3 regions of the Ruegeria sp. AG7 genome follow, and region 2 is predicted to be linked to each of the others. Evidence: riboswitches for the same ligand, from Rfam matches in the RefSeq annotation. Region 2 holds a riboswitch; each other region holds the start of a gene.

The links. Region 2 has a riboswitch for cobalamin ahead of ACR0BF_RS12735 (DUF1636 family protein). Riboswitches for the same ligand answer to the same signal wherever they lie in the genome.
Region 1: it holds a riboswitch for cobalamin, as region 2 does, so the genes downstream of both, ACR0BF_RS19300 (DUF4198 domain-containing protein) here and ACR0BF_RS12735 (DUF1636 family protein) in region 2, are expected to answer to the same signal.
Region 3: it holds a riboswitch for cobalamin, as region 2 does, so the genes downstream of both, ACR0BF_RS02920 (hypothetical protein) here and ACR0BF_RS12735 (DUF1636 family protein) in region 2, are expected to answer to the same signal.

What each region holds. Positions count from the first base shown of each region.
Region 1 covers NZ_JBQFYP010000026.1:12,874-19,656, forward strand. The annotation lists gene ACR0BF_RS19270 (hypothetical protein) at 1-13, shown strand, start outside; gene ACR0BF_RS19275 (hypothetical protein) at 90-305, shown strand; gene ACR0BF_RS19280 (energy-coupling factor ABC transporter ATP-binding protein) at 322-972, opposite strand; gene cbiQ (cobalt ECF transporter T component CbiQ) at 969-1,748, opposite strand; gene ACR0BF_RS19290 (cobalt ABC transporter permease) at 1,748-2,311, opposite strand; gene cbiM (cobalt transporter CbiM) at 2,308-2,919, opposite strand; gene ACR0BF_RS19300 (DUF4198 domain-containing protein) at 2,926-3,711, opposite strand; cobalamin riboswitch at 3,844-4,042, opposite strand; gene ACR0BF_RS19305 (ROK family transcriptional regulator) at 4,164-5,354, opposite strand; gene ACR0BF_RS19310 (substrate-binding domain-containing protein) at 5,544-6,563, shown strand; gene ACR0BF_RS19315 (ABC transporter permease) at 6,671-6,783, shown strand, end outside.
Region 2 covers NZ_JBQFYP010000008.1:125,303-132,085, forward strand. The annotation lists gene ACR0BF_RS12720 (protein-L-isoaspartate O-methyltransferase family protein) at 1-503, opposite strand, end outside; tRNA gene ACR0BF_RS12725 (tRNA-Cys) at 728-801, shown strand; gene ACR0BF_RS12730 (NAD(P)-dependent oxidoreductase) at 979-1,974, opposite strand; cobalamin riboswitch at 2,077-2,281, shown strand; gene ACR0BF_RS12735 (DUF1636 family protein) at 2,376-2,750, shown strand; gene cobW (cobalamin biosynthesis protein CobW) at 2,755-3,810, shown strand; gene cobN (cobaltochelatase subunit CobN) at 3,814-6,783, shown strand, end outside.
Region 3 covers NZ_JBQFYP010000001.1:557,187-563,969, reverse strand. The annotation lists gene ACR0BF_RS02935 (YbaB/EbfC family nucleoid-associated protein) at 1-160, opposite strand, end outside; gene ACR0BF_RS02930 (DNA polymerase III subunit gamma/tau) at 352-2,115, opposite strand; gene ACR0BF_RS02925 (protein-tyrosine phosphatase family protein) at 2,288-2,800, shown strand; gene ACR0BF_RS02920 (hypothetical protein) at 2,792-3,199, opposite strand; cobalamin riboswitch at 3,291-3,509, opposite strand; gene ACR0BF_RS02915 (alpha/beta hydrolase family protein) at 3,643-4,500, shown strand; gene rsgA (ribosome small subunit-dependent GTPase A) at 4,537-5,565, opposite strand; RNA gene ffs (signal recognition particle sRNA small type) at 5,724-5,822, opposite strand; gene ACR0BF_RS02900 (bifunctional 2',3'-cyclic-nucleotide 2'-phosphodiesterase/3'-nucleotidase) at 5,862-6,783, opposite strand, start outside.

The sequences.
Region 1 (6,783 bases), on a different contig from region 2:
CGCCGCGCCATAGGACCCCCTCTGCATCCGCAACAAAGTGATTTGGCGGCACTTGGCTTTTGGAGTTACGCTTGAACAGGAGGGGTGCCATGCGAAACCCGGAACGTTTCGAAAAATTCTACTTTGCCAAAGTTGGCATGGGCGAAGCCTGCGGTTGCGCCGAGCGCATCATCGACGTTTTCGAGTTCAACCGAAAAGGTGGCGCGCCGTCGAAACACCCGGTGAAACAGGACCGTCGCAGACGCCTATCGTTTCGCGCATGGGCAGTCAGATATGGGCTTATGAGCCGAAAGCGGAACAGCTGAACACGTATTGGTCCTGTCAGACAGCAACCAGTTTTCCGTCTCGCAAATCCAGCGCATCCGGTGCCAGTTCGGCTCGGAAGGCCGGGGAATGGCTGACAAGAAGGATCGCTTGCGGCAATGCCCGGAGGATTTCCAGCAGCCGGGCCTCGTTCCGTGGGTCCAGCGCGTTGGTGGGTTCATCAAGCAGCAGAACCTCGGGCTCCATCGCCAGAACGGTCGCCAGCGTAACCAGCCGTTTTTCACCCCCTGACAAATTGTGGGTGATGCGGTTCTTCAGATGCATCAGGTCCAGATCACCCAACACGCTTTCAACGATGGCAAGTGCTTCGTCGCGTGTTCTGCCCAGGTTGAGCGGGCCAAAGGCGATATCCTCGGCGACGGTCGGGCAGAACAACTGATCATCCGCATCCTGAAACACAAGGCCCACCCGGCGGCGCACGTCGTGAAAATCAGCCTCATGCACCCTTTGCTGACCAAAGATCCTGACCGTGCCGGACTGTGCGCGCTGCAAGCCAAGCGTAATGCGCAGCAAGGTCGATTTTCCTGCCCCGTTCGGGCCCGTCAGCGACAGGCGTTGACCAGCGGACAGGCTGAGGCTGGCACCGTCAAGAACGGGTGGCTGACCGGCGTAGGCAAAGCGGATTTCTTCAAGCGCAATCAGTGTCATGCCAAATCCAGTATGATCAGACCCGCGCAAAGAGCACCAAGACCTGCAGCAAAAACGATGTCCCTTCGGGTCAGGGTAAAGTCCTGAAGCAACAGCATACGGCCTGAAAAACCCCGGCATTTCATCGCATCAAGAATGCGTTCGGATCTTTCGATCGCGCGCACCAGCATCATGCCCACGAGATAGCCAAAGCTGCGATAGGTGTGCCAGTTTGTTGCCGGGCGAAAGCCGCGCACTTTCATGGCCGCGTGCAGGCGCAGGTATTCTTCCCGCAGAACCTCGATATATCGGATGGTGAACATCAAAAGGTGAACCAGCTTTTCGGGGCAGCGCAGGCGGTGCAGGGCGTGGCCAAGCGTGACCGGCTCCATCGTGCCGACCAGCACCATAAGGGACAGGATGACCGCGTTGGCCGTCAAGGCGATCTCGACCGCTTTCCAGAAGCCCTGCCAGCTTGCGGGGAACCCCCAGAGCGTAAACATCGGGTCGCCGGGCATGGAGAATGGCAACAACACCAGCATGAACAGGATGAACCCGTCCATCATGGCCATGCGTTTTAATGTCATCCGCCAGGGCAGACGCGACGCGGCAAGAAGCGAAAGGGACACCGCCAAAGCCGCGCACAGCGCTGTCAGCGAGGACACCGCCACTGTCACCACCGCGAAGACAACCGCCATAACGATCCGCATCCTAGGATCAAGCGGGTTGATCGCGCCGCGCCGCTGCGTGCCCGCTTTGACCAGCGTGCTTTCCTGTTGTCCCAGAACATGCGCCATCAGGCCGCCAGCTTGCGGCGTGCCGCAAAGTAAAAGCCCAGACCAAACAGACCGACGATATATCCGATCCCACCCAGAACAGTTTGCAGATCATTTTGTTCGCGGTAAGCCGCGATCTCGCGTCGTAGCGGGCGCAGCTCATCACGAACAGCCCTGGCAATGACCTGTTGTTGTTCATCGCTGAGCACCGCCGCTGTCTGGGCAGGTGCGTTTGTTGGCGGGGTATCAGGTTCCGCTTCAACGCCCATGATCCGGGCGACATCCGCAGCGGGCATGGTGACCTCGGCCACATGTCCGGCACCAAGGTTTGCAAAGAATGTATGGGCCACCGGCGCGTTTGGCGTGTAGATAAAGAACCCATCTGCATCTGTTACGATACGGCCCAGCTCGGCTCCGTCCGGGCCGTTGACGATGACCTCGGTATCGCTTGCCATGTCGCCGTTGGAAAAGCCGATTTCGCCTTCGATGGCGTCACCGGATTTAAACACTCCGGCTATGACCTTATGCGCTAAGGCAGGTAGGGGTGCGCAGCACAGCGCCAGAACGATTGCCAGATACCTCATGCGACCGCTCGTTTGACAAACAGCTCGGGCTTGACCTTGCGCGCCAGCAAAACCGCGAACCCGGTCAGGATCGCCTCAATCGCCATGACAGGAATATGTGCAAAGAAAACAAGCTTGGCCGCAGGCAGGAAGGCATCCCCGGACAAGGCCAGTGAAAACGCAACCATGCCGGTTGTGGCGGCAGTGGCAAAGGCACCGCCGACCCCGCCCCATATCGCACCTTGCAGCGGTGAGCCGTGGGCGATCAGGCGGCTAAAGATCAGTCCGGCCAGAACCGCGGGCAACGCGATGTTCAGGGTGTTGATCCCCAATACCGTCAACCCGCCAAAGCCAAAGAAGACGGCTTGCAGCAAAAGCCCGACGAACAGGGCCGGGAATGCGGCCCACCCCAGCAAAAGCCCGGCCATACCGTTGAGGATCAGGTGCACCGACGACGGACCAATAGGAACATGGATCAGCGATGCCACGAAAAAGCTGGCTGACACCACCCCCGCAGTGGGGATGCGATCAAGATCCAGCGACCTGAGGCCCATGGCAATTCCACCCGCCGCAGCGACGGCACCGCCGATCACAACCGGGTTGGACAAGGCTCCGTCAACGATATGCATCTACGGTTACTCCAAATCCCAGGCGCGGATCCAGATGACCGCGTCCTGGCTGAGTTCTTTGCCATTGTGTTCGGTCACGGGACCGGCGCCGAGCGCTGCAAAACCCCAATATCCGGCTTTTGGAACGCCGAATGTGAAATACCCGTTATCATCCGAAGTTGCGACCAATGCACCACCCGGCAACGGCGAGACGGTCGGGGCCGAAGCAGCCGTGCTTTCCATGTCCGGTTCTGCGGCCATGTACTCGATCTCGATCTCGGCACCCGCAACCGGTTGGCCTTCTGCCATAACTCGACCCGTAAAGGTCGAACCCGCGATGATGTTGGTCGGTTTGTTGAGCGGGATGATCTCAACCGGCAAGCCCACCGGGTTCATCCAGTCGGTCGGCAATTCGTTGCGGTTCAGGAATGCCTTGGCGATCTGCTGGATATAGATATCCTCAGACCCCTCGTAATAGGGCTGGGGAACTGTCACCAGCACATAGTCGCCCGACCGTTTGACCGGAACATAACCCTTGAATGCCGCGCCTTCGTTTTCCCCACCGGTGAAACGCACGGGTTCCAGAGTGTCCAGCAGGTCGGTTTTCTGACCGTTGTGGATCACGTAGAATTCCTGCGGCTTGTCCAGATCCATGACATGCCCGTTCGAGAACGGATGCCAGAAGATCAGCTTGACCGGAACATTCCCCGGTGCGTCGATCATGGTGTCAGAGGTGTATTCCAGCAGGAAATGCGCATTTGCCATCGCTGGAAGCGCCATCGCCACAGCGGCCGCAGAAAGCAGCTTGGTCATCAATAGTCGTCCTTGTCCCATCGTACCAACCCCGGTACGAGATGCGTTTTGACTGCGGGGACGTCCAAGCCGAGCTGCTTTTTCAAGCATCCTGCTCCGACGCACATCCCGTCGCCGATTAGGAGTGCCCTTGTCAAAGGCACATGTCCGGCAGGTATCCTGACTTGCGGGTCAAAGCGTTGGGCTGGCCTTCCCGGATTAACTCCAGTGGCACTTCAGCCCTGCTCGCCGCTTACAGTTGCGGGTGCAGTTGCGGAATTGGGCCAAAGCCCGCACCGCATTCCCTATTGATTCCAGAGCACGCCCCGGAACCGGACATGCCGAGCGGCTTGCCAGACTTCTTCGGCATCCGTCAACGATCAATTGCGCTGGCTGTCAAAAAGTTCAGCGGGCAATGCCCTTTTTCCGGTTGATCCGCTTTGGATACAGGTCGGGGTTTTTCGGGGATGAACCTACCCCTCGAGCAGGTATCTTTCCGACAATGGCAAACTGGCCGCCCCCAATGACCGGGCATCCGGGCCCGCCGCCCCTGCCAGCACCAAGGGCCGTTCAAGCCCGGTCAGGTTCATATGGGATAGTTTGAGCTCAACCCTTTCCACCAGCCGCGCCTTGATATCAGCAGGCATCCAGCCATCAATCTTGACACATTCGAAATCGATCAGGCTGCAAGAAGAGACGATGGCATGGGCGATTCCGTGCGCCGCCTGGTTCAGCCAATTCTCAAGGTGGGTTTCCGGTACGTCCCAATGCCGTGTCGTTTCCCAGATTGAGCCGGCTGTTTCGGCATTCCCACCAACTGCGCGCTCCAGCACATAAAGACTGGCGACATCTATCAATGGTTTCACTCCGCCTGCGTCGTCCGGCACAGGCAATGGACCAAGCGCACCGGCATTTCCCCGCCCTGAAAAGATGGAGCCGTTCAGAACCACCCCGCCCCCGATGAAGAAGCCGACATAGAAATACAGGAAATCTCGTGGGCCTTCTGCAGGGCCAAACACCAGCTCGGCACCGCAGGCCGCGGTTGCGTCGTTCTGCAAAAATACCGGCACGTCATAGCTTGCGGCTAGCGCGCCTTTCAGGTCCGCGTCACGCCACGGATCCATTTTTTCCTGAGGAACCTGCAATGTTTGTGCCCAGTCCCAAAGGTAGAACGGCATGGCAATCCCAAGGCCCGCGATTCTGCTGCGCGCCTCGGGCGACATTGACGCCATCACTTTGTCGAGGCTTTCTGTGGAAAAGCTCAATGTCGCCTCGGGCGTCGGAAAATCATAGGTCCGCCGTTCGCGGTGCCTGACGTTGCCAAGAAAATCCGTCAGCACCAGTTCGGTACTACGCCGCCCGACTTTGAGCCCAAAGAAATACGCGCCGTCCGGGTTCAGGCGCATGGGAACCGATGGCTGCCCAACTTTTCCCCGGATCGGTTCGCCCCGCAACAGCAACCCATCGTTCTCCAACTGGCGCATGATGACCGAGACCGTCTGCGCCGACAGGCCGGTCATGCGCGCGATTTCAGATTTTGCGAGGGCCTGATGGCGCCGGACCAGTGACAGGACAAGCCGTTCATTTCGGGCCCGCATTCCACTTTGGTTGGTGCCGCGCATGTCTGGCTCGCGTACGCCAGTAGTATTGCCCTGAGAGTTCATTGCAGACACGGCCATCCCCTTCATGACGACAATGTAAAAACCCTTCCTTTCTGTCAATAATAAATAAGAGTGATTTATTTATTGACTCGAAATTCGAATCTTGTGATGGTTTTCACGTTCGATCGGGCCGGTTTTCGCCCGATCAAACGTATGCCCGGACGGGCATTGGGAAAACTGGGAGGACTACCGATGAAACTTGCGAAACTTGCAGGCGCAACGGCGCTGGCGGTTACGGCCATGGCAAGCAGTGCAATGGCCGAAGGTGAAACCGTTTGCCTGATCACCAAGACGGATACCAACCCTTTCTTTGTTAAAATGAGAGAGGGTGCCACGGCTAAAGCCGAAGAGCTTGGCATGAAGCTGAAAGCCTTTGCCGGCAAAGTCGACGGAGACCACGAAACTCAGGTTCAGGCCATTGAAACCTGCATTCTGGATGGCGCAAAGGGTATCCTGCTGACCGCGTCGGATACGTCGTCTATCGTTCCAGCGGTGCAGCAGGCCCGCGATGCCGGGCTGCTGGTGATTGCGCTGGACACCCCACTTGAGCCTATCGACTCGGCCGACGCGACCTTTGCCACGGACAATTTCCTTGCGGGGCTTCTGATCGGACAATGGGCAAAAGCCACGCTGGGAGATGCGGCAAATGACGCCAAAATCGCCACGTTGGACCTTGCGGTCAGCCAGCCCACTGTGGATGTGCTTCGCAATCAGGGGTTCCTGCAGGGGTTCGGTGTTGATCTGGCCGATCCGAACGTGATTGGCGATGAAAACGACCCGCGTCTTGTTGGTAGCGATGTCACCGCTGGCAACGAAGAAGGCGGTCGTCGCGCCATGGAGAACCTGCTGGCCAAAGACCCGACGATCAACGTGGTGCACACCATCAACGAACCGGCGGCAGCGGGCGCTTATGAAGCGCTTAAGGCTATCGGGCGCGAAAATGACGTGTTGATCGTTTCCGTCGATGGCGGCTGCCCTGGCGTGCAGAACGTGGCGGACGGCGTCATCGGTGCAACATCACAGCAATACCCGCTGCTGATGGCATCGCTGGGCGTTGAGGCCGTCAAAAAATGGGCGGACGAAGGCGTGAAGCCCGAGAACACACCCGGTAAGGACTTTTTTGACACCGGCGTGGCGCTTGTGACGGATAAGGCCGCCGACGGCGTCGAGTCCATCTCGGTTCAGGAAGGCATGGACCTCTGCTGGGGTTAAGCTGAATGTTTGGAAGGCCGCTGCGCGGCCTTCCACTTATCAAAACCACCCACACGCCTGAAACCTTGCTAAAGTCGTCATAAACCTGACGCTTTGGGGGAAGTTCTATGTCCGATTCTTCACGACAAGCTGACGATTTCGAAACCGCCGCAAAAGGCAGCCCGGAGCAAGTCGCCGAGTTTGACGATCACCAACGCGGATTTGTCGGGACGGTTCAGCA
Region 2 (6,783 bases):
TGGTCCTTGAGCTGATCCAACAGGGCATCGGGCACCTGCTCGACACCGCCCTGCACCATGATCGCATCATAGGGGCCGTGTTCCGCCACACCCTGTTCCAACGCGCCGACGTGGATGATGGCGTTGTGCACGTCAGCTTCGGCCAAGAGGTTTTGCGCCTCGGCTGCAAGGGTTTCGTCGCATTCAACACCCACAACCAACTCAGCCATCCGTGCGGTGACAGCCGTGGAATATCCCATTGCCGGAGCGATATCGAGGACCATCTCGTCCTTGGATATGTTCAGCACGTCCAGCATTTTAGCCAGGGTCCGCGGCTCCAGCATGCTGCGCCCTCCACCCAGATCAATCAGGCCGTCCACATAGGCCGCCTCGCGTTGAGAATCGGGTACGAAGCTTTCCCGCGGAACACTCAGCATAGCCTCAATGATCGGGAACTTGGTGACGTCAGAGGGGCGGATCTGTGTATCAACCATTGTGCGGCGCCGGGCTGCGAAGTCAGTCATTGGATATCTCGTCTCATTCCCAAAGATGTCGGGCTTGTGCCATATCCTGAACCTTCCAGCAACGCCCCTGTTGCCGCAACCTGAATCGTGATCACCTTCTTGGGCATGGACTTCGGCAAATTTCAGTCTTGCCGGCAAATTCGCACGCAATCCACTGGACGCCCCCGAGGAAAGCTGTTAAAAACCCAGTTACACCACAGCAAGTATTTGATTTTACTTGAAAAGGCGAGTTGGCGGAGTGGTGACGCAGCGGATTGCAAATCCGTGTACACCGGTTCGATTCCGGTACTCGCCTCCAACAACATCCAAATCGCTGACTTAACCCCGCAGTACACGCGTGCGACGCTCGGTATTTCAAGACGTTCAAGGCCCGCGATTCTGTCGAATTGCGGGCCAGATATGGCGTGTTTTTCGGAACACCTGCCTACCCCTGCTCGTTCAAGGGGCGAGATTTTGTCTGGTATGTGCTTTACGTTCAGGCGCGCCCTTGTGGCACAACCTCGTATCCCGGCTCCTCCGGCTCATCATCCGTCATTTCGGCAGGGAAGCCCGGGGCGGTGATATCCAGGCCGGTTGCCTCTTCCAGCCGCTTGATAATATTTGGTGAAAGCTCGCGTTCGCCATAGCGTGCGATACCATCGTTAAAGATGTTGATCATCACCGGGTTTATTTCCAGCGGCACCCCGGCGCGGTCGGCGACCTCCTGAAACAGACCGATATCCTTCTTCACCAGATCCATGGTGAAGGAAATATCGCGCGACCCGTTCAAGATGACCTGACTTTCGGTTTCGTGCACGAAGGACGTGCCGGACGAGATTTTGATCGCCTCATAGGTCGTGTTCAGATCCATCCCCGCAGCCTTTGCCGTAACCAGTGCTTCGGCGCAGGTGATCAGGTTGGCGGTGGCAAGATAATTGGTCATCACTTTCAGCACCGAGGCCGAGCCCAGTTCGCCGGTGTGCAAAACCCGACGACCCATTGTCGTCAGGAACGGCAGAATTCGTTCAAACGTTTCCCGGTCACAGCCCGCAAAGATCGAGATATTGCCTGTCGCGGCACGGTGGCACCCGCCAGAAACCGGGCAATCGACGGCCGCACCGCCGCGCGATATGACTTCGGCACCCAGGCGTTTGACTTCGGCCTCGTCGGTGGTCGACATCTCCATCCAGATCTTACCGGGGCCCACTTCGGGCAACATCTCCTGCATGACTGCGTCCGATGCTGCCGGAGACGGCAGACAGGTGATCACCGCATCGCAATCGCGCATCAACTGGGCGGGCCCCTCAGCCGCCTTTGCACCTTTGGCGACAAACTCGGCCACCAGATCCGCGTTCAGGTCATGCACAGTCAGATCAATGCCGTTGCGCAAAAGGGATCCCGAAAGCTTGCCGCCTACGTTACCCAGACCGATAAATCCCACTTTCATATGACGCATCTCCAAGTTCGTCGTTTTCCCGTCATGCGACCACATACCGAACACATTCTTCATGCCGCCGAACGACGCCTACAGGTCGCTTTTTTCTCCTTGGCTTATTTGTTGCGCGCGAACCGCTTGACAAGCGGGTCAGCGGTGCCGCATGTCCCTGTCGTTGGTGTCGGCGACAGCCGATGAAAAGGGAATGCGTCAACGGTTCATCCGCCAAACGCAGCCGCCCCCGCGACCGTGACCGGAGAGGATGCCCAATGCCACTGGCCTGTGCCGGGAAGGCGGGACATCCGACAGAGCGACCGCTCTGGCATCCGCAAGCCGGGAGACCTGCCAACACCCGAAGTTGAAACCGGGCGGGGTGTTCCGGTGTCGGGTCCATGTGCAGACGTGGTGCCCGCATGAAACCCCGTCCCCCGCGAAGAGGATTTGGGGGGATGAGAGACATGACCGAGAACGAACCGGTAGAGCTACTGGTCTGCACGACTTGCCGCCGGGGTCTGCCCGTCGAGGATGACGCTGAGCGTCCCGGCACATTGTTGCACAAGGCCCTGGAACAGGCTGTCCTGCCGGATGGTATCACTCTGAAACAGGTCGAATGCCTTTCGAACTGTGATCAGGGCTGTTCCATCGTTCTTCGGGGCGGGCCGGATCGCTGGACCTTTGTTTACGAGAATCTGAACGAAATCGATCACGTCGATGTCATCATCGATGGCGCGACTAAGTATCTGGCCACAGGCGATGGTCTGGTGAAATGGCGCGACCGTCCTGAACATTTCCGCAAAAACTGCGCCTCGCGCATTCCCCCGATTGGAGCCTGAGATCATGTCGAACCTTGAAAAACTCCCCGTCACTGTGATCACCGGCTTTCTGGGCTCGGGCAAAACCACGCTGGTGCGCCATCTGATGCAGAACCCGCAGGGCAAGCGCCTTGCGATTGTTGTTAACGAGTTTGGCGATGTGGGTGTTGATGGCGACATCCTGAAGTCCTGCGCGATTCCGGAATGCCCTGCGGAAAACATCATGGAACTGGCAAACGGCTGCATCTGCTGCACCGTGGCCGACGATTTCATCCCGACCATCGAGGCGCTGATGGCGCTGGAACCGCGCCCGGATCACATTTTGATCGAAACATCCGGCCTTGCACTGCCCAAACCGCTGCTGAAAGCGTTTGAGTGGCCTGATATCCGTTCGAAAATTACCGTTGATGGCGTTATTGCGCTGGCCGATGCCGAGGCCGTGGCCGCCGGTCGCTTTGCTCCGAACGTTGAAGCGGTGGATGCCCAACGGCTGGCTGATGACTCGATCGACCACGAAACACCCTTGTCCGAGGTGTTCGAGGATCAGATCTCGTGCGCGGATATCATCCTGCTGACCAAGCCCGATCTGGCAGGTCCCGAAGGTGTCGCGAAAGCTAAACAGATCATCGCCGCTGAGGCGCCGCGCCCGCTTCCTGTCGTCGAGGTTGCCGAGGGTGTCGTCGACGTACGCGTCGTGCTTGGCCTTGAGGCTGCCGCCGAAGATGACATGGACGCGCGCCCGTCACATCACGATGGCCATCACGATCATGAGCATGACGATTTCGAAAGCATCATCGTCGAGTTGCCGGAACAGACCGACCCGGCGGAACTGGTTGCCAGGATTGAACGTCTGGCAACTGAGCTTAATATCCTGCGCGTCAAAGGCTATGCCGCCGTCACAGGCAAACCGATGCGCCTGCTGGTTCAGGCTGTCGGCGCACGGGTTCGTCACCAATACGACCGCCCGTGGGAACCCGGTGAGGTGCGCCGCTCGCGCCTGGTCGTCATTGCCGAACATGACGACATCAAAGAGGCTGAGATCCGTGATATCCTAGTGGGTGTGACCGAGGTTGCCGAGTAAGTCATGCACGTCGTCTTTCGCGAAAGCCACGGGCTCGAGGAAACCGAGACCCCAACCGATCTGGGCCAAAGCCCGGCCGATCTGGTTGTACTGTCCTTTTCCGACAGTGACCTGGGCGCTTTCGCGGAGGGCTGGCATCGCGGCGGCGGACCTGAGGGGCGGATGCCCACGATGCGGCTGGCCAATCTTGCTGCATTGAAACACCCCCTGTCCGTCGACACCTATGTTGAACAGACACTTGAAGGCGCAAAGGGCATCCTGATCCGTCTGATCGGCGGCGTGCCCTATTGGTCTTACGGGCTGCAACAGGTTCTGGCACTGGCGCAGGCCAAAGGCATCGCGCTGGCCGTTCTACCGGCGGATGGGCGAGAAGACACTCGGTTGGATGAGTATTCGACCCTGCCCCTCTCGACCCTGCGGCGGCTGGCACATCTGTGTGATACCGGCGGAGAAGTCGCCGCGCAGGCCGCATTGGCCCAGATGGCGTTAGCAGCAGGGCTTTATGCCGGCCCGGTGATGGGCGCGAAAACCCTGCCCGAATGCGGTGCGTGGTGCCCGGAACAGGGTGTCATCCCGGTGGATTCCGCGTTCGAGAACGATGCGAAACGCATTCTCGTAACCTTCTACCGTGCTTATCTGACATCAGCAGACACAGCTCCGGTCGCGGCCCTGATCCGCAGCCTGCGCGCCCGCGGGCTCCAGGCGGTGGGTTTGTTCGCCCCGTCGCTCAAGGCCCCGGCCGCTGCCGACTGGCTCAGGGAACAGGTCGTTGCCCTGAGACCATCGGCCATCATCAACGCCACTTCATTCTCAGGTAAGGGCGCGTCTGGCACGTCGCCTTTGGACGCAGCGGATGTGCCGGTGTTTCAGGTCGCCCTCGCCACCTCGCGACGCAAGGCTTGGGCCGAGGCCGAACGCGGCCTGTCACCCGCCGACCTCGCCATGCATGTGGTATTGCCCGAAGTGGACGGGCGAATATCGGCAGGCGTTGCCTCATTTAAAGAGCCGGGCAAGCGCGATCCGCATCTGGAATACTCGCGTTTTGCGCATCGGGCCGAGCCGGACCGGATCGAGGCAATCATCGACCGGGTATCGGGCTGGCTCGCCCTGAATAACAAACCCAAGGCGGACCAGATCCCCGCGTTGGTACTGTCCACATATCCAGGCAAAGACTGGCAGATGGCCCATGCGGTCGGTCTCGACGCGTTGGCCTCAGCCGAAGCGATGCTGTCTGATCTTCACGGTGAAGGCTACGACATCACGGCTGCCGAACCGATTGCCGACACACTCTTGGACGCCCGGGTATCGTGGCCGCTTGAGGATTATCTGAGTGCACTCGCTGAATTGCCCGAGACCCTGCGCACCGATCTGCACACCGTATGGGGCGATCCCGAGCAAGACCCAATTTTCGCTCATGACGCGTTTCACTTTACGGCTTTGCGACGCGGCAAGGCACTGGTCGCACTGCAACCAGAACGCGGAACACCCGAGCTGCGCGATGACGACTATCACGACCTTTCGCGCACCCCGCGCCATAGCTATGTCGCCTTCTATTTGTGGCTGCGCAAAGGTCTTGGAGCGGATGCGCTGATCCATATCGGTGCGCATGGCACGCTGGAATGGCTGCCCGGCAAATCAGTCGCCCTATCGGCAAACTGCTGGCCCGAGGCACTGATCCGTGACCTTCCGGTGATCTACCCGTTCATCGTCAACGACCCGGGCGAGGCCGCGCAGGCCAAACGCCGGATCGGCGCGGTGACTCTGGGCCACATCCCACCTCCCATGAAAGAAAGCGGAACGCCTGACCGGATGGTGCGGCTGGAAGCCCTGCTGGACGAGTTTTCAAACGCGGACGGTCTTGACCCCAGACGCCGTAACCGGTTGCAGGAAGATATCCGGGAAGAAGCACAGGCCATTGGACTGGAGAACGATCTGGGTCTGGATCAGGCCACCAGCACCGCCGAAGCTATCACGCGCATTGACCGCTTTGTCTGCGATATCAAAGAAAGTCAGTTTGGCGACGGGCTGCACGTCTATGGGCGTGTCCCGGACGTGACCGGCAGTTTCGACCCTGCCCCATCCGCCCATGCCGAGCGCAATGCTCTGATCAATGCGCTGGCCGGTAAGAGGATCGAGGCTGGCCCGTCCGGCTCGCCCTATCGGGGCCGCCTTGACGTGCTGCCGACCGGGCGAAACCTTTACACCACCGATCCGCGATCTGTGCCCACCCGCGCAGCTTACACGCAAGGCGTGAAACTGGCCGAGGAACTGGTACGGCGGCACTTGCAGGAGGAAGGTGATTACCCGAAAGGGCTGATTGTCGATCTGTGGGGATCGGCCACCATGCGCACTGCGGGCGAAGAATTCGCCATGGCCCTGCACCTTCTGGGTGTAAAGCCGGTTTGGGACAAGGGATCCGAGCGGGTTTCGGGTATCGAAGTTTTACCCATCACCGACCTGAGCCGCCCGCGTCTGGACGTCACCCTGCGGGTTTCGGGCTTGTTTCGCGATGTGTTCCCCACATTGTCAGCCCTTTATGGTCAGGCGGTTCGGGCTTTGTCAGAGCGTGATGAAGCGACCGACTGGAACCCCTATGCCGGTCACGCCCCGGCTACGCGGGTGTTTGGCCCGGCACCCGGCAGTTACGGCCTGAACATGACCCATCTGTCCGAGACCTATACGGACGAGGCGCGCGCCCAAGCCGGGGAAGCATGGCTTGAGGCCAGCTCGTACGCGCTGGAAGGTGAACACATTGCGCAAGACAAAGCGGGAATCACGGATCGTGTCGCCAATGCCGACAGTTTTGTTCACCTCCAGGATCTGACGGAAACTGACCTGCTGCTGGCCAACGACTATGCCACGCATGAAGCCGGTTTTGCCGCCGCCAAAAAGGTCGCTGGGGGCACCGCTCAGCTTTACCATTTGGACAACACCAACCCAGATAATCCGCGCGCCCGGACTCTGCCGGAAGAA
Region 3 (6,783 bases), on a different contig from region 2:
TGGCCGTTGCCTTGACCAGCCCCGCACCGGATTCGCCGACAACCATCATGTTGTTCAGCTCTTCCTGCATTTCGGTCATCTTGGTTTGCAGGTCTTGTGCGGATTTCATCATCTTGGCCATGTCGCCCAGTCCGCCAAGCCCGCCGAGTCCTTTCAGCATCAGTCGTCTCCTGTGTTTCTGTTTGGTTCTAAATACGGACCGCAGGCAGGCGGCACAAGAGGTCTCCCGCCTGTCCAGATCAGAGCGTCGCCGGCCGATAATTTATGCGCCCGCATTCCCTCCCTCAGTTGCAACGTGGAAGGGCGTGAGTATGTCAGGTTTCCTGAAACTTGGACCCACGGGCCTGGGGGCTAATCCTCTTCGAAGGGGTCCCATTCATCTTCGACTTCGGGAAGGGCCTCGGTCTCAACCTTGGCGGCGCGCTGTTCAGGTGTTTCGATCCGAATGATCTTTGCCTTGGGGAATTGCGTCAGAACGGCCTGAACCAGCGGGTGCTCTTCGGCCTCGGCTTTCAGGGCCAGTTCGGCCCGGTCCCGCACTTCCGCGATGGTCGCCGCATCCCCGTCCGAGACAATGGAGACGGCCCAACGATTGCCAGTCCAGCGTTGCAGGGCAGAGCCCAATCGCGACGCCAGATCCGACGGTGCCTGAGGCGTCGGGGTGAATTCGATCCGGCCGGGCTGGTACGACACAAGGCGCATGCCGCTTTCCACCTCGACAAGCAGTTTCACATCGCGGTTTGTGCGGATCAGTTCCACCACATGCCCGAAGGTTGGATAGCGGGCCAGGGCCGTCTGGGCATCCTGCGCCAGCGCGGCAACCGGTGCGCCACCCGCGCCGCGCGGGGGCGATGTATAGGCAGGCGGCGGGGTCGCGTTGGATTGCGTTGCCACCGGGGCCTGCCGGGACATTGACATGCCCCCGCCCGGCCCGCCGGGGGGCGGAGGCGGGCTGTCTTGCAGCCGTTTGATCAGTTCTTCGGGGCTGGGCAAATCGGCGACATGTGTCAGTCGGATAACGGCCATTTCGGCGGCCATCATCGCGTTGGGCGCCGCAGAGACTTCCTCCAGCGCCTTCAGCAGCATCTGCCACATCCGGGTCAGAACCCGCATCGGCAAAGCCTCGGCCATGTGCTGGCCCCGTGTGCGTTCGTCGGGGGAAACCGTCGGGTCTTCGGCCGCGTCGGGTGTGATCTTTACGACGGACACCCAATGCGTGATTTCGGCCAGATCGCGCAGCACAGCCAGAGGGTCTGCGCCTTCCGCATATTGCCCGCTCAGTTCAGTGAGCGCCCCTGCCGCGTCACCGCGCAGGATCATGTCCATCAGGTCCAGAACACGACCTCGATCCGCCAGACCCAGCATCGCACGGACCTGATCTGCCGTCGTCTCACCGGCCCCGTGCGAGATTGCCTGATCGAGCAATGAGGTCGCGTCGCGGGCCGACCCTTCTGCAGCGCGGGTGATCAGCGCCAGTGCGTCGTCGGCAATCTGCGCGCCCTCGGCCCCGGCGATCTTGCGCAGCAGACCGATCATGTCTTCGGGCTCAATCCGGCGCAGGTCAAAGCGCTGACACCGCGACAGAACCGTGACCGGCACTTTGCGAATCTCGGTGGTCGCGAAGATGAACTTCACATGTGCGGGCGGTTCCTCGAGCGTCTTGAGCAGCGCGTTGAATGCGCTGGTCGAGAGCATGTGAACCTCGTCGATGATGTAGATCTTGTAGCGCGCGCTGGCTGCGCGATAGCGGACACTGTCGATGATCTCGCGGATATCGTTGACGCCGGTACGGCTGGCGGCATCCATTTCCATCACATCGACATGGCGGCCTTCCATGATCGCGATGCAATGCTCGCACTGACCGCAAGGCTCTGTTGTCGGCCCTCCGGTTCCATCCGGTCCGATGCAGTTCATGCCCTTGGCGATGATCCGTGCCGTGGTGGTTTTACCCGTTCCGCGAATGCCGGTCATGACAAAGGCCTGCGCAATCCGGTCGGCCTCAAAAGCGTTTTTCAGGGTGCGCACCATGGCGTCCTGACCCACCAAGTCGGCAAAGGTTTCCGGGCGGTATTTGCGGGCGAGAACCTGATAGGCGGGGCTGGGCGTGTCTGTCATGTCTACTCGCTCGGATTCGGTGCTTCGGCACAGCGTAGTGGCGGCGGCAGTCCGCGTCCACTGTGGGGCGAGATGATTTTTTGTTTCAGAAACGGACTGGTTTCCAACTAAACTGGACCAGCGGATTTAATGACTCATTTTGTAAAGAGTACCTTGGGGGAGGACGCACTTCATGTCGCAGCTGGTCATTTTTGCTCTGCAGGTCGGAGGCGGAACGCTTGCCCTTACTTCAATGCCAGGGCGTGGCGGGGATTACGCCACCGATCTGGATACGATTGCGGCGTGGAAACCGGGCCTTGTGATTTCAATGACGACGGATGTCGAAATGCTTCAGGATGGCGCGCAGCATTTTGGCAGTGACATCCAAAGCCGGGCCAGCCGGTGGGTTCACCTGCCGATCGAAGATTTTGGAGCACCGACGCAAGCGGTTCGGAAGGCCTGGCCAGAGGTCAGCGCCACGGCCCGACACGCACTGTCGGGCGGTGGCCGGGTCCTTGTACACTGCCGTGGGGGGTGCGGCAGGTCCGGGATGATTGTTCTGCGACTGATGGTTGAATGCGGTGAACGCGCCAGCGACGCACTGGACCGCTTGCGGGCCGTGCGCCCCTGCGCTGTCGAAACCGATGCGCAGCTGGCCTGGGCGTCCCGGATCACCCCGGCACAGGTGGAAGTGGGATCAAGCTGAAAGCTGCTGTGGCGCGTAGCCGGTTTTTTGGGGGCGGATCGTTGAAACCTCGATCATGGCGCAAGGCAGGTTCGCGATGGTGCCCGAGGGCAGCGTGCTGAATGTAGGTCCAAAGATCAAATCAGCATAGGCATCCAGATCCCGAGTTGCCGTGTCAGGGTGTGTTCCACAGAAAATGCGAACGCTGTCGGATCGCGCTCTGATCGTTGCCATGCACCCTTCTGCGCAATGTGACAGCGCGCTGCTGCCTTCAAATTCGAAATCCTCGCTGGTGGCCGAAACCGCCTGCGCCATGGCTTCCGAAATCGAGCGGGCCAGTCGCGCCAAAGCCGGGCAGGTTTTCCCTGTCCGCTGGCACACCGTTGCGCTGTATTCGTGTGATTTTGTCTTCCAGATCATCCTGCGCCCTCCGCGCGTGGTGGGCTGGAATATTGGGGCAGGTGGGACAGCATTTCGCCGTCAGGACCTGCCCGGACACCCCGCCCGAGTTTCGGTTTCAGTTCCGATGGCAGGTCTCCTGACTTGCGGGTCATTGCTCTGCCGACCTTCCCAGCCCATAGGCCAGTGGTATTTCGGCATTGCTTACCGCTTACAGTTGCGGGGGCAGTCGCGGACTTGGTTGATGTCTGTGTGACCAGACAAACCGCACCGTGTTCCCTTTTCATCCCGACCTCTTGTAGGGGCCGGAAACCATCACACAACCGCTAGCGTCTGATCGCGTTCCGAGTCAAGCCGATCTTTAGGCCGGACGTTTGGTCATGCTGGATGCGGATTATGTTCCGGCCTAGTGTCGTCGGCATTGAAGGCAGGCAAACCGATTGTTTCAGTGAAAGCCGGGGATCATGTTGGATACGGAACAGACGGTGTTGATCGAAGATTTCAGCTTTCCGTCAGGGTCCGTGACCTTGTCGGCGCGGTTGTACCGGCCTGTGGGTGAGCCGGAAACCGTTGTTGTGCTGAACAGTGCTACAGGTGTGCCGCGTGACTATTATCGCCATTTTGCGCGATGGCTGGCTACCAAGCGGGGGGTGGCTTGCCTGACCTATGACTATCGGGACTACGGGCTTTCGTTGGTCGGCCGCCTGAAAGACGCGCGTGCTACAATGGCGGATTGGGCATTGATCGATATGCCGGCGGCACGGGCCGAGATGCGCAGGCGGTTTCCAAAGGCGCAGCACTGGACCATCGGCCATTCGGTCGGTGCGATGCTGGGGCCGGTGCAGCCGGATATCAACCAGATTGACCGTATGATCTGTGTGTGTTCGGGGCTGGTGACTTTGAATGATCACCCATGGCCCTATCGGGGGCTGGCGGGGCTGTTCTGGTATGGCCATGCACCGCTGATGGTGCGGGCGCTTGGCTATCTGCCTGGCAAAGCAATCGGGTTTGGCTCGGACCTGCCCGCCTCGGTCTACTGGCAATGGCGCAAATGGTGCACAGCTCCTCTTAGCTACGTTCCCGAGATCGGGCAGAATTTGCCTGATGCGCATTGGGGCAGTTCTGGAACAGCTGTGGATCTGTTCACGTTCGAAGACGACCAGATGGTTCCGCCCGAGGCGGTTTGGCGCCTTGCCGATCTGTATGGCCCCGGGGCCAGACGCCACCTTCTGAAGCCTGCCGAATTTGGGCTGCCGGAGATTGGTCACATAGGCGCATTTGCCCGGCGCAATGCAGCGGTCTGGCCGCGCCTGATCGCCTGATCAGACGCGACGCAGGTTTTCCATAACACCTTGCAGCTATGGCCGTTTGCGAAGCTTCTTGTCCTGCATGACACCGCGGACCATCTTGCCGAACGCCTTGTCCCGCGCCCGCGATTGCGCAACGGTTTCCGAGTTTCGCTGATCTTCGCGCCGCAGCTTGCGCCAACGGTCCAGCCGCGCCGGATCAAGAACGCCCTTGCCTATTGCGTTCTGCACGGCACAGCCGGGCTCGGTCTCGTGCTGACAATCCGAAAAGCGGCAGCTTTGGCCAAGCTCTGTGATGTCCGAGAACACGTTGTCGATCCCGTCCTGAGCGTCCAACAAACGCAATGCGCGCATTCCCGGCGTGTCAATCAGCCAGCCACCGTTACCCATCCGGTGCAACGCGCGCACCGTTGTCGTGTGCCTGCCCCGTGCGTCGTCTTCGCGAATTCCAGAGGTGGCGAGGTTTTGATCCGTCATGGCGTTGCTGAGCGTCGTTTTACCCACGCCCGACGACCCGACCAGCGCGCCGGTCTGGCCTTTGGGGCACCATGCCAGAACCTTTTCGATATCTGCCGGGTCCAGCGCATTGATCGCCAGTACCGACAAAAAAGGGTCCAGAGATTGCACTTGTCCCGAGAAACTGCCGGGGTCATCCGACTGGTCAGCTTTCGTCAGGACAACGACAGGATAACATCCGGCCTGATGTGCCAGCGCCAGATAACGTTCCAGCCGGGGCAGGTTGAAATCGGCGTTGCACGAGCTGACGATGAACAACACATCGACATTGGCTGCTATCAGTTGTGTTGCGGCACCTGTACCGGCAGCCCTGCGTTGCAGCAGGCTGCGCCGGTCCAGAATGTGACGCACGCGGTTTTCGGCGTCGGCAAGGACCCAATCCCCAACGGCATATGAACCGGTCGGATTATCCGGTGTCAGCAAAGGGATATCACCATCCGGGCTCAGCCCGATCAGACGGTCCCGATGTACCGATGCGATACGAAAGGGCGTGTCAGAAGGAAAAACCGCATGCTGCGCGGCAAAGTAAGAGGACCATCCCAGGTCCGAAAGCGTATAAGACATTTATCTGCCTGTTTTCAGAAACAGCAATGCCAACGGATGGCATGCGCGCATCCGCAGGTCGTGTGTTCAGGCAGTCCGGTGATTCCGGTGAATCAGAACCAGTCTGCCCGAAGGGTTTTCACTACAATCATAAAGCCCTCCTGTGGCTGTGGTTCACGAAGTGAGAGGTTGGACATCGACCCAAGCGGGGCTCGTTGTGGCTGCTTCCTTCCGGACCTGACCAGGTTGGCGAGGCGCTCGCCCGCGCCAACCTCTCGAGTCCGGATATAGGGAAGGCAACGGGAAAAGACAACCCGTCAGAGCGTCAGGCGGATGCGTTCAAATCCCCTGCCATCCGAGCCCAGCAACACGGGATCGAACCTGCGCAACTCATCCAAATATTTCGGGGCGCCCGCACCTGTGCGAAGAATTGTTGTCACGCCCCGCTGCGGTATCAGCGAGAACGGGTAGGGCTGCGTGACGATCGGATCGGGCGGAAGGTGCTGCGCCAGGTAATCCCGCACAAGGTCCTTGATGCTCAGCGGTGGCAGGCTGATGAACTCAGACGTTGTCGCATGCGGGAAATGCCCGCCTCCGCTGGCGCGGTAATTGTTCAGCGCCATAACGAACATCTGCTCCGGTCGTACGGGGCGGCCTGCATATGTCAGATCGCTGATCCGCCTGTGGTCTGGATGGATCATTTTCCCCTGCGCATCGTATCGAGGCGGCTGAGTAGGGTCGATCTGATAAGACAGTCCAAACACGATGTCGAAATTGTACCCGGCCCGTTCAGGGTTGATCAGTTCGGGCTCGGAACCGGGCTTTAACTGGTTGAATACGCTGGCCGACATCTCCAACCAGTCCAGCAGATGCGCACCGCTGATCCGGATTGCGCGCAGCTCGTTGGGAAACACATGCAGATCTGCGACATGGCGCAAACATATTTCTCCGGCGGGTACCTCGGTATAATGGCGGGGGCCTGAGCGCCCGCCGGATTTGGCAGGCGAAACAACCGACAGAATCGGCAGATCCGCCAGGTCTGTTCCCTGCAAAAGCGGGCGCAGTGCGGCGGCTTGCGCCGCAGCTACAAGGTTCAGCCCGCGATCCGGCGCACAGCAACTGAAATAGCTGTGCAATGTATCCGGGATATGTGCCACCGGTGCCGCAACGGATTGACGGGTCATAGGATGCGCCACCTCACACAGACCCGCAATTTCACGGTCTTCCCCGACGGCTGTG